3 regions of the Streptomyces sp. NBC_00400 genome follow, and region 2 is predicted to be linked to each of the others. Evidence: riboswitches for the same ligand, from Rfam matches in the RefSeq annotation. Region 2 holds a riboswitch; each other region holds the start of a gene.
What was found. Region 2 has a riboswitch for cobalamin ahead of OHS81_RS25920 (HoxN/HupN/NixA family nickel/cobalt transporter). Riboswitches for the same ligand answer to the same signal wherever they lie in the genome.
Positions count from the first base shown of each region.

Region 1: another riboswitch for cobalamin. It lies ahead of metE (5-methyltetrahydropteroyltriglutamate--homocysteine S-methyltransferase); the one in region 2 lies ahead of OHS81_RS25920 (HoxN/HupN/NixA family nickel/cobalt transporter).
Region 3: another riboswitch for cobalamin. It lies ahead of OHS81_RS28505 (cobalamin biosynthesis protein); the one in region 2 lies ahead of OHS81_RS25920 (HoxN/HupN/NixA family nickel/cobalt transporter).

Region 1 covers NZ_CP107940.1:7,977,003-7,980,266, reverse strand. Annotated here, with positions in the region: gene OHS81_RS34940 (malate synthase) at 1-214, shown strand, start outside; gene OHS81_RS34935 (3-hydroxybutyryl-CoA dehydrogenase) at 211-1,080, shown strand; cobalamin riboswitch at 1,251-1,478, shown strand; gene metE (5-methyltetrahydropteroyltriglutamate--homocysteine S-methyltransferase) at 1,644-3,264, shown strand, end outside.
Region 2 covers NZ_CP107940.1:5,922,776-5,926,039, reverse strand. Annotated here, with positions in the region: gene OHS81_RS25930 (MarR family winged helix-turn-helix transcriptional regulator) at 17-631, shown strand; gene OHS81_RS25925 (alpha/beta fold hydrolase) at 628-1,476, shown strand; cobalamin riboswitch at 1,590-1,835, shown strand; gene OHS81_RS25920 (HoxN/HupN/NixA family nickel/cobalt transporter) at 1,834-3,039, shown strand; gene OHS81_RS25915 (VOC family protein) at 3,133-3,264, opposite strand, start outside.
Region 3 covers NZ_CP107940.1:6,521,035-6,524,298, reverse strand. Annotated here, with positions in the region: gene OHS81_RS28515 (VWA domain-containing protein) at 1-928, opposite strand, end outside; gene OHS81_RS28510 (effector-associated constant component EACC1) at 934-1,377, opposite strand; cobalamin riboswitch at 1,584-1,734, shown strand; gene OHS81_RS28505 (cobalamin biosynthesis protein) at 1,866-2,927, shown strand; gene OHS81_RS28500 (cobyric acid synthase) at 2,938-3,264, shown strand, end outside.

The DNA.
Region 1 (3,264 bases), 2.1 Mb from region 2:
GCAGTGGCTGCGGCACCGGGTCATCGACCGGGAGACGGTACTGCGCGTGCTCGACGACGAGGCCGCCGCCCTGGGAGCCGAATTTCCCTGGGCTCAGGTCGAGGAGGTCAGCTCTCTCTTCGAACGAACAGCCATGGCACGGGAGTTGCCGCCCTTCTTCACTCCCGATGCCTACTCCCGGCACCTCGTCCGACGCGCGGAGGCACGCTCATGAGGCAGAGCATCCGACGGGTCGGTGTGGTGGGAGGCGGCCAGATGGGGGCGGGCATCGCCGAGGTATGCGCCCGCGCCGGACTCGACACCGTGGTCTGCGAGGCGGACGCGGTAGCCGCCCGTGCCGCCGGGGAGCGGGTGGCCGTCTCCCTCGAACGCGCCGTGCAGCGCGGCAAGCTGGACCGCATCTCGGCGGAGGACGCCCTGACCCGGATGGTCTTCACGGGCCGTCTCGACGACCTCGCCGACCGGCAGCTCGTCATCGAGGCCGTCGTCGAGAACGCCGAGGCCAAGACCGAGGTCTTCAGCGCACTCGACAAGGTCGTCGAGGCCGAGGAGGCGATCCTGGCGACCAACACCTCGGCGATCCCCGTCATGCGGCTCGGCATGGCGACCCGTCGCGCGGACCGGGTCCTGGGGCTGCACTTCTTCAACCCGGTGCCGGTGCTGCCGCTCGTCGAGGTCGTCCCCTCCCTGCACACCGCGCCGGCGGCGGTCACCGCAGCCGAGGACTTCGTCACCGGCACCCTGGCCAAGACGGTCGTACGGTCCCAGGACCGGGCCGGCTTCGTCGTCAACGCCCTGCTCGTGCCGTATCTGCTCTCGGCGGTCCGGATGGCCGAGTCCGGCTTCGCCACCGCCGCTGACGTGGACGCGGGCATGGAGCTGGGCTGCGCCCACCCGATGGGCCCGCTCAAGCTCGCCGACCTGATCGGCCTGGACACCGTGGCCGCCATCGCCCGGTCCCTCTACGACGAGTTCAAGGAACCCCTCTACGCACCGCCACCGCTGCTCCAGCGCATGGTGGAGGCGGGGCTGCTCGGCCGCAAGACCGGCCGCGGGTTCCACACCTACGACCAGGGCTGAGGGGCCCTGGATCGCCGCCGGGCTGAAGGGCCCGGCGGGCGTGCGGTACGGGGCGCGGAACGGAGCAACGGGGCCGTTCCGCGCCCTGTCGCGTGTGAACCCCGTCGCGCCGGTGTCTCATCTCACAGTCCGACATGCGAACAGAGGTGTCCGATACGGGCATCACGCCCTACGCTGGCCGGGCAATTGGTTCGCCCCGTCCGCCAGACGGGCCGCGTCGTAAGAGGGAACCCGGTGGAAATCCGGGACTGCCCCGCAGCGGTGAGTGGGAACGACCGCCGTCATACGCACTGGATCCGGGCCGCGGATCCGGGAAGCGACGGCCAGTAGGTGCCCGCCGGAAGACTCCGGCAGGCGCGCCCGCGAGTCCGAAGACCTGCCCGTTGCCCGTGCACACCCCATGTGTGGACGGCTATCCCGGTGACCTCGAGGGCGGGTCGGCGTACACACCAGGCGGACACGTGCGTCGCGAGCGCACCGTGGTTCCGCCCGGTTCGTCATCCCTTCGCGTGCCTCGTTCCGTCTCCGGGACTTCATGACACGTATTCGCGAAGGAGAGTTCCGTGACAGCAAAGCCCGCAGCCGCGGCAGCACGGGCCACCGTGTACGGCTACCCCCGCCAGGGACAGCACCGGGAACTGAAGAAGGCCATCGAGGGCTACTGGAAGGGCCGCGTCACCGCGGACACCTTGCTGGAGACCGCCAAGGACCTGCGCCGTTCGCACTGGCAGCACCTGGCCGACGCCGGCATCCACGAGGTGCCCACCGGTGACTTCTCGTACTACGACCATGTGCTGGACACCAGCGTCATGGTCGGTGCTGTCCCGGACCGCCACCGCGACGCCGTCGCAGCCGACGCCCTCGACGGCTACTTCGCGATGGCCCGCGGCACCCAGGACGTCGCACCGCTGGAAATGACCAAGTGGTTCGACACCAACTACCACTACCTCGTCCCCGAGCTGGGCCCGGACACCGTCTTCACCACCGACTCGGCCAAGCAGGTCGCCGAGCTCACCGAAGCCCTCACCCTCGGTCTCACCGCCCGGCCGGTGCTCGTCGGGCCGGTCACCTACCTCCTGCTGTCGAAGCCCGCTCCCGGTGTGGCCGCCGACTTCGAGCCGCTGACCCTCCTGGACCGGCTGCTGCCCGTCTACGCCGAAGTCCTCGCGGACCTGCGCGCCGCCGGCGCCGAGTGGGTGCAGCTCGACGAGCCCGCCCTCGTCCAGGACCGCACCCCGGCCGAGCTGAGCGCCGCCGCGCGCGCCTACCGCGAGCTGGGCACCCTCGACGACCGCCCGAAGCTCCTGGTCGCGTCGTACTTCGACCGGCTCGGCGACGCCCTGCCCGTCCTGGCCAAGGCTCCGGTGGACGGTCTGGCGCTCGACTTCACCGACGCGGCCGCGGCCAACCTCGACGCGCTGGCGGCCGTCGGCGGACTGCCGGGCAAGCGCCTGGTCGCGGGTGTGGTCAACGGCCGCAACATCTGGATCAACGACCTGGAAAAGTCGCTGACCACCCTCGGCACCCTGCTCGGCCTCGCCGACCGGGTCGACGTGGCCGCCTCCTGCTCGCTCCTGCACGTGCCGCTGGACGCGGCCGTCGAGCGCGACATCGACCCGCAGATCGTCCGCTGGCTGGCCTTCGCCAAGCAGAAGACCGCGGAGCTGGTGACACTCGCACGGGGCCTGTCCCAGGGCACCGAAACCATCGCCGCCGAACTCGCCGCGAACCGTGCCGACCTGGCCTCCCGGGCGAATTCCGCGATCACCCACGACCCGGCGGTGCGCGCGCGTGCCGCCGCCATTACCGACACCGACGGCCGCCGCCGCGCGCCGTACGCCGAGCGGGCGACGGCCCAGCGCGCCCACCTCGGGCTGCCGCTGCTGCCGACCACCACCATCGGCTCGTTCCCGCAGACCGCCGAACTGCGCACCGCCCGTGCCGACCTGCGGGCGGGACGCCTCGACGCCGCGGGCTACGAGGAGCGCATCAAGGCCGAGATCCGCGACGTCCTCGCCTTCCAGGAGAAGGCCGGCATCGACGTCCTCGTGCACGGTGAGCCCGAGCGCAACGACATGGTCCAGTACTTCGCCGAACAGCTCACCGGCTACCTCGCCACCCAGCACGGCTGGGTCCAGTCCTACGGCACCCGTTACGTCCGCCCGCCGGTCCTGGCCGGGGACA
Region 2 (3,264 bases):
ATGTCATCATGACATCATGAGTGTCAGTGAGCAGCATGCCGGAGACGCGAAAGACACCGACGGCGGAGAGCCGTCGCCCACCGAAGACCTGCTGTACGGCGTCCTCCGACGCCTGTGGCCGCTGCATCGCACGGTCGTCCGCGCGGTGGAACACGAGCTGACGGGCACGGGCATGACCGCCGGCGAACACGCGCTGCTGGACGCGCTGCGCGCCGAAGGCCCGCGCACCGTGCCGCAGTTGGCGCGCGGGATGGGGCTCGACCGGCAGCCGGTGCAGCGCTGGGTGAACCACGCCATGGAGCTGGGCCTGGTCGTGACCGCCCCGAATCCCGCGCACCGCCGCTCGTCCCTGATCCGGCTCACCGACGAAGGCACGGAGGCGATACGCGGCGTCCGGGAATCCGAGGCGGCGGAGCTGAGGCAGCGGCTGGCCGACCTGTCCGCCGAGGACGTCCGTACGGCGCTGCACGTTCTGGACCGGCTCGGCGAGGAGTTCCGGCAGCTGGCGGACGGCTCACGCATGACACCGGAGGAAACCGGCAGTTGCGGCAGCAGCGGCAAGAGCGGCGACAATGGCACCATCACGCCCACCTCATCGCATCCGGCACACAAAGGACGGCCCGCAAGATGACCCGAGGAATCACCGACTGGTCCGAGATCGACAACGGGCTCGTGCCGGTCGACGACGGTGAGCTGTTCTACGAGACGGCCGGCTCGGGCCCCGCGGTGGTGCTGCTCCACGGCGGCATGCTCGACCAGCACATGTGGGACGAGCAGTTCGCCTGGCTGGTGAACTCCGGCCTGCGCGCGATCCGTTACGACTTCCGCGGCCATGGCCTGTCCTCCACCGTCACCGGGGACTATGCGAACCACGACGACCTGTGCTCCCTGCTCGACGCCCTCGATGTTCCCGGCGCCGTCCTCGTCGGCCTCTCCCATGGCGCGCGGGTCGCGCTCGACACCGCCATAGCCCGCCCGGAGCGGGTGACGGCCCTCGCGCTCGCCTCCCCCGGCATCAGCGGCCGCGCCTTCACCGACCCCTTCCTCCTGGAACACATCAAGGCGCAGGTGGCGGCGATCGGCGCACCGGACGGCGCGGAACGCTATGTCGAGCACTTCCTGCGGATGTGGGTGGACGGTCCGCACCGCGACCCCTTCGCGGTGCACCCGGGATTCCGTGAGCGGATGCGCGCCTCGGCCGAGGCCAATGTGGAGGTACATGCCGAGGGCGCGGGTGCCGGTATGCCCTTTGAGGCCGGCGCCGCCGACCGCCTGGGCGAGATACGGGTGCCCACCGTCGTGTTCGACGGCGACCTCGACAGCAGGGACATCTCCGCCAACGCCCATGCGATCACGCTGACCGTTCCCGGCGCCCGAAGAGTCCGGATACCGGGCGCGGCGCATATGGTCAATCTGGAGAACACCGCACTCTTCGACCGCGAACTCCACGCCTTCCTCTCGTCCCTGGACTACTGAGGGCTGCTGGGGACTACCGAGGACTGCTGAGGTTTACGGCACCGCCACGGACCACGCCCCCGGGATCGCCGGCGCAAAGTGCGACCGGGGCGGTAGCGAGCACCCCGCGGCAGCTAGAGTGACCGGGCCGTGGTGTTCGGGAATCCGGTGACGGACCTTGGGGTCCCAGACCGGAGCGGCCCTCGCCACTGTGATCGGGGAGTTTCCGCCCCTTCCGCAGGCGCACGGCGCGCCTGCGGCGCCACTGACCGCGCCCCGCGGCCGGGAAGGCGGGGCGGGCGCGTGCACCCTCCCCCTAGCTCTTGACGAGCAGGGAGGTACCCCTAAGCCAGGAGACCGGCCACGGCATCTCACGAAGTGATCCACGAGGTGCTGGAGAGTGACCGCCGGATGGCCCTGTCCACCGATACCCGTACCACCCCTGCCTCCGCGGCGTTCCGCTGGCGCCGGCAGGACACCGTCCGCACCGCGGGCCTGATGGCCGTCATAGCCGGTCTGCACGTCATCGCCTTCGGCGTGCTCTTCCTGCTCGTGGTGCCCTATCACTACGCCGTGGGCAGCCAGGTCTTCGGCGTGGGGCTCGGTGTCACCGCCTACACCCTCGGGATGCGGCACGCCTTCGACGCCGACCACATCGCCGCCATCGACAACACCACCCGCAAGCTGATGGCCGACGGCAAGCGGCCGGTCTCGGTCGGCTTCTGGTTCGCCCTGGGCCACTCCAGCGTGGTCGTCGCGATGGCGGCCCTGGTGGCGGGCGGCGCCCAGCTCGCGGGCACTCTGCTCAACGACGAGTCCCGTACGCACCAGATCCTCGGCACGATCGGTACCACGATCTCGGGGAGCTTTCTCTACCTCATCGCCGCCCTCAACCTGATCGCGCTGGCCGGGATCTGGCGGGTCTTCCGCGGTATGCGCAACGGCCACTACGACGAGGCCGAGCTGGAGCAGCGCCTCGACGCGCGCGGCTTCATGAACCGCTTTCTGGGACGGTTCACCCGCTCGATCTCCCGTCCCGGCCAGATGTTCCCGCTCGGCTTCCTCTTCGGACTCGGCTTCGACACCGCGACCGAAGTGACGCTGATGGTGATGGCGGGCAGCGGCGCCGCGGCCGGCCTGCCCTGGTACGCCGTGCTGTGCCTGCCGCTGCTCTTCGCCGCCGGCATGAGCCTGTTCGACACCCTCGACGGCACCTTCATGAACTTCGCCTACCAGTGGGCGTTCTCCAACCCGGTGCGCAAGGTCTACTACAACCTCACCATCACCGGCCTGTCGATCGCCGTCGCCTTCTTCATCGGCACGATCGAGCTGGTGACCGTACTGCACGAGAAGCTTGCCCTCAACGACCCGCTGACCGGCTGGATTTCCGGCCTCGACCTCGACAATGTCGGCTTCCTCATCGTCGGCCTGTTCGTGGTGGTGTGGGCCGCGGCGCTGGCGTACTGGCGACTGGCCGGCGTCGAAAAGCGCTGGGCGCAGCGGGCGGAACGGGCGGAACCATCAGAGCGAACCCGGCCGACGGAGCAGACGGGCTCGGCGGGGCCCGCCACGCCGGACGCCTGAGGCACGGGGGCCCCACACGCCTGAGGCACGTGGGCCCCACGCCCCGCAGACGTCCCCGGCGCACCCGTAGTGGCGCCGGGGCACCGCCCCCCTTCAGGTGGCCGAACCGGCCGCCGCCCCCGTCGCCAGGTCCGGTCCCCAGCGCTGCAGCGCCTCCGCCAGATCGAGTGGCCGCAGCCGCTCCGGCTGGTCCGGTCCCGGCCAGTCCTCCCGCGGGACCCGCCA
Region 3 (3,264 bases), 600 kb from region 2:
GCAGCGCGGGTTCGGCCTCGGGGGCGGTGAGCAGCCGCAGTTCGAGGGCGGGCGGACAGGGCGCCCCGTCGTTCGGGAGCCGGAGCAGGACGACGCCGGTGACGGCCGGTACGAGGATGATCGCCAGGATCAGCAGGAGTCCGGTCCAGCGCCGGAAGGACGACTTCAGGCGGCGGCGTAAGCGGATCCGCAGCGGGGTCGGCGGGCGGGCCTCGGGGGTGGCGAAGGACAGGATGACGTCGTCGACGGTGTTCTGCTTCGCCGAGCGCGGCTCCCAGACGTCGCCCATCGGGGTGCGTTCACCGGCCAGTTGTTCCCGCAGTGCCCGGACCAGGTCCTCGAAGGTGACGAACCGTTTGCCGGGGATGCCCCGTTCCAGGATCTGGACCAGGGCACGGTTGAAGACGCTGCCCCCGGTGGGTTCCTCGCCGCTGAAGATCCGGCGGTTGGGCTGCGCGGCCATCAGCAGCGAGGTGGGGTTGCGGCAGGAGTGGAAGGCCTCGCTCGCGTTGCCGGCGTAACAGCACTCCAGGACGATCACGATGCGGTCGGCCCGGGCGTTGTCCAGATAGGACAGCACCGTGTCCTGCCAGGAGACGGTCTTGTGCCGGCGTTCCGAGGCGCCGACCATGAGGTGCAGATTGCCGCCGTCGCTGCCCACCCGGCCGTGGCCGGAGAAGTACACCAGCAGCAGCCCGCGCGCCTCCTGGACGACGGTGTCCAGCGCCTGTTCCACCTCCCAGGGCTCCTGGGGCCGGCAGGTGACGACCTCGCCCTTGGTGAACAGATCGGTGCCGGGGGCGAGCAGGGCCTGCTCCAGCTTCCGGACGTTGTCCTTCACCGCGGGCAGCGGGCGCAGCGTGCGGTAGTCGTCGACGCTGATCAGCAGCGCCCGGTTGACCTTGCCCCGTGCGTCGTATTCGGACATCCGGCTCAGTCCCCGGCGGTGCTGCCGCTCCCGTCCGCCGGGCTGCCGGGATCGGGGTGTTCGGGGGCCGCGGTGGCCGGGCCCGGGTCGCCGAGCGCGCGCAGGTCCCCGTCACCGGCCCCGACCGCGACGGCGGGCCGCTCGCCGGTGTCGCGTTCCTCCCTGCGCCGTCGCAGCCACTCCTGCAGGGCGATGGTGAGACTTTTGGTGATCTCGCCGGTGACGGCGCCGATGATGACCAGGATCAGGTCGTCGAGGCCGGCGGCCATGTCACCGGGGCCGTCGTCGCTCTCGTTTGCCGGCCGCGGCCGGAGCTGCCAGTCGTGGCCGTGCCGGTCCAGCCACGGCTCGCGCTCCAGCCAGGCCCTGAGGTCTTCGATGTCCTGGTCCGGATTGTTCGTGCCCGTGATCCTGAGGCGGATCTCGTGGCGGTCAGCACTCTGCGGCATCCCCCGGCCCCCTTCCGGCGGCCCCGTCGCCACCGTGCACCACCAGATAGTGACGTGAAATCAGGGGCATGGGCAACCGTCTGTGACCTTCCTGCCACGCTGTGGCGTGCACCACAGCGCGTGCCACAGGGCAGCGTTGCAGGTCAAGGGCGAGTTGACGGGCATCGCGGGGCGTGGTGGACTGCCGGAGCCATTCGGCGACAGCTGAGGAAGTCCGGTGCGAATCCGGCGCGGTCCCGCCACTGTCACCGGGGAGCGTTCCTCCAGCGAAGGCCACGGTCCGCCTCGCGTACGTCGGATGACGTACGCAGGGACTGGAAGGCCGGAGGACTCGCCGATCCGGGAGCCAGGAGACTCTTGTCGCCGTCACGTCGAGCCAGGGCGCGGACCCTGAGTGAGGACACACCGCCATGCCCGGCCGCCCTTCGAGATCTCCACTGCCCGCCGCCACAGGGCCCGTTGGACACGCCGCAGCGGCGGTCTGACCGGTGCGCGGCGAACACGCGGGATATGCGTGCGGCGCGGCCCTCGGCTTTCTCGGCGACCTGATCGCGGCGGACCCGCGGCGCGGCCATCCGGTGGCCGCCTTCGGCCGGGCCGCGAGCGCCGTCGAACGCCGGCTGTGGCGCGATCACCGCGGATACGGAGCGGCGCACGCCGTGCTGTGTGCGGGCGGTGCCGCCGCCGGGGCCGCGCTGCTGGAGCGCGCCGTACGGGCCGTTGCCCCGGCTCCCCTGCGCGACGGCGCCCGGATCGCGCTGACCGCGGCCACGGTCTGGGCGGTGCTGGGCGGCACCTCGCTCGGCCGGGAGGCCCGGGCCGTCGGCGGTGCGCTGACGGCGGGTGACCTGGACGTGGCGCGGGAGCGGCTGCCGCATCTGTGCGGCCGCGATCCCCAGGCCCTGGACGGGGCCCAGATGGCCCGCGCGGTGGTGGAGTCGGTCGCCGAGAACACCTCGGACGCCGTGGTCGGCGCCCTGGTGTGGGGCGCGCTGGGCGGGGTGCCCGGCCTGGTGGCGTTCCGGGCGGTGAACACCCTGGACGCGATGGTGGGGCACAAGTCGCCGCGCCACCGCCGCTTCGGCTGGGCCTCGGCCCGGCTCGACGACCTCGCCGGCTGGCCCGGCTCCCGGCTGACCGCCGCCCTCACCGTGCTCGCGGGCCCCGACCGGCGCGGTGCGCTGCGGGCCTGGCGGGCGGACGGCGGCGCCCATCCGAGCCCCAACGCGGGCCCGGTGGAGGCGTCGTTCGCGGGCGCGCTGGGCGTACGGCTGGGTGGCACGCTGGCCTATGGCGGGCGGGTGGAGCACCGGCCGGTGCTCAACGACGGGGCGCCGCCGGTCGCGGTGCCCGACATCGAACGGGCCGTGCGGCTCTCGCGCCGGGTGAGCGTCCTTGCGCTGGCGACGACGGTGGCGGCGCGGCTGGCGGCCGGGGCGCTGCGGCGGGCCCCGGTGGCTGCCGCCCGCCCGGCCGCGGGTGCGGTATCGCGCAGGACCGTGCGTGCACTGGCGCGTACGGCTCACGACAGCCGGGGGCCCGGCGCATGAGGAGGACCCGGTGAACGGGCGGTTCAAGGGATCGGGCGGGGCCGTCGGCGGTGGCCTGTTGGTGGCCGGTACGACGTCCGACGCCGGCAAGAGCGTGGTGACGGCGGGCATCTGCCGCTGGCTGGCCCGGCAGGGGGTGCGGGTGGCGCCGTTCAAGGCGCAGAACATGTCCCTGAATTCGTTCGTCACCCGCGAGGGCGCGGAGATCGGACGGGCCCAGGCGATGCAGGCCGCCGCGGCGCGGGTGGAGCCGACCGCGCTGATGAACCCCGTCCTGCTCAAGCCCGGCAGCGATCGCAGCAGCCAGGTGGTGCTGCTGGGGAAGCCGGTGGGCGAG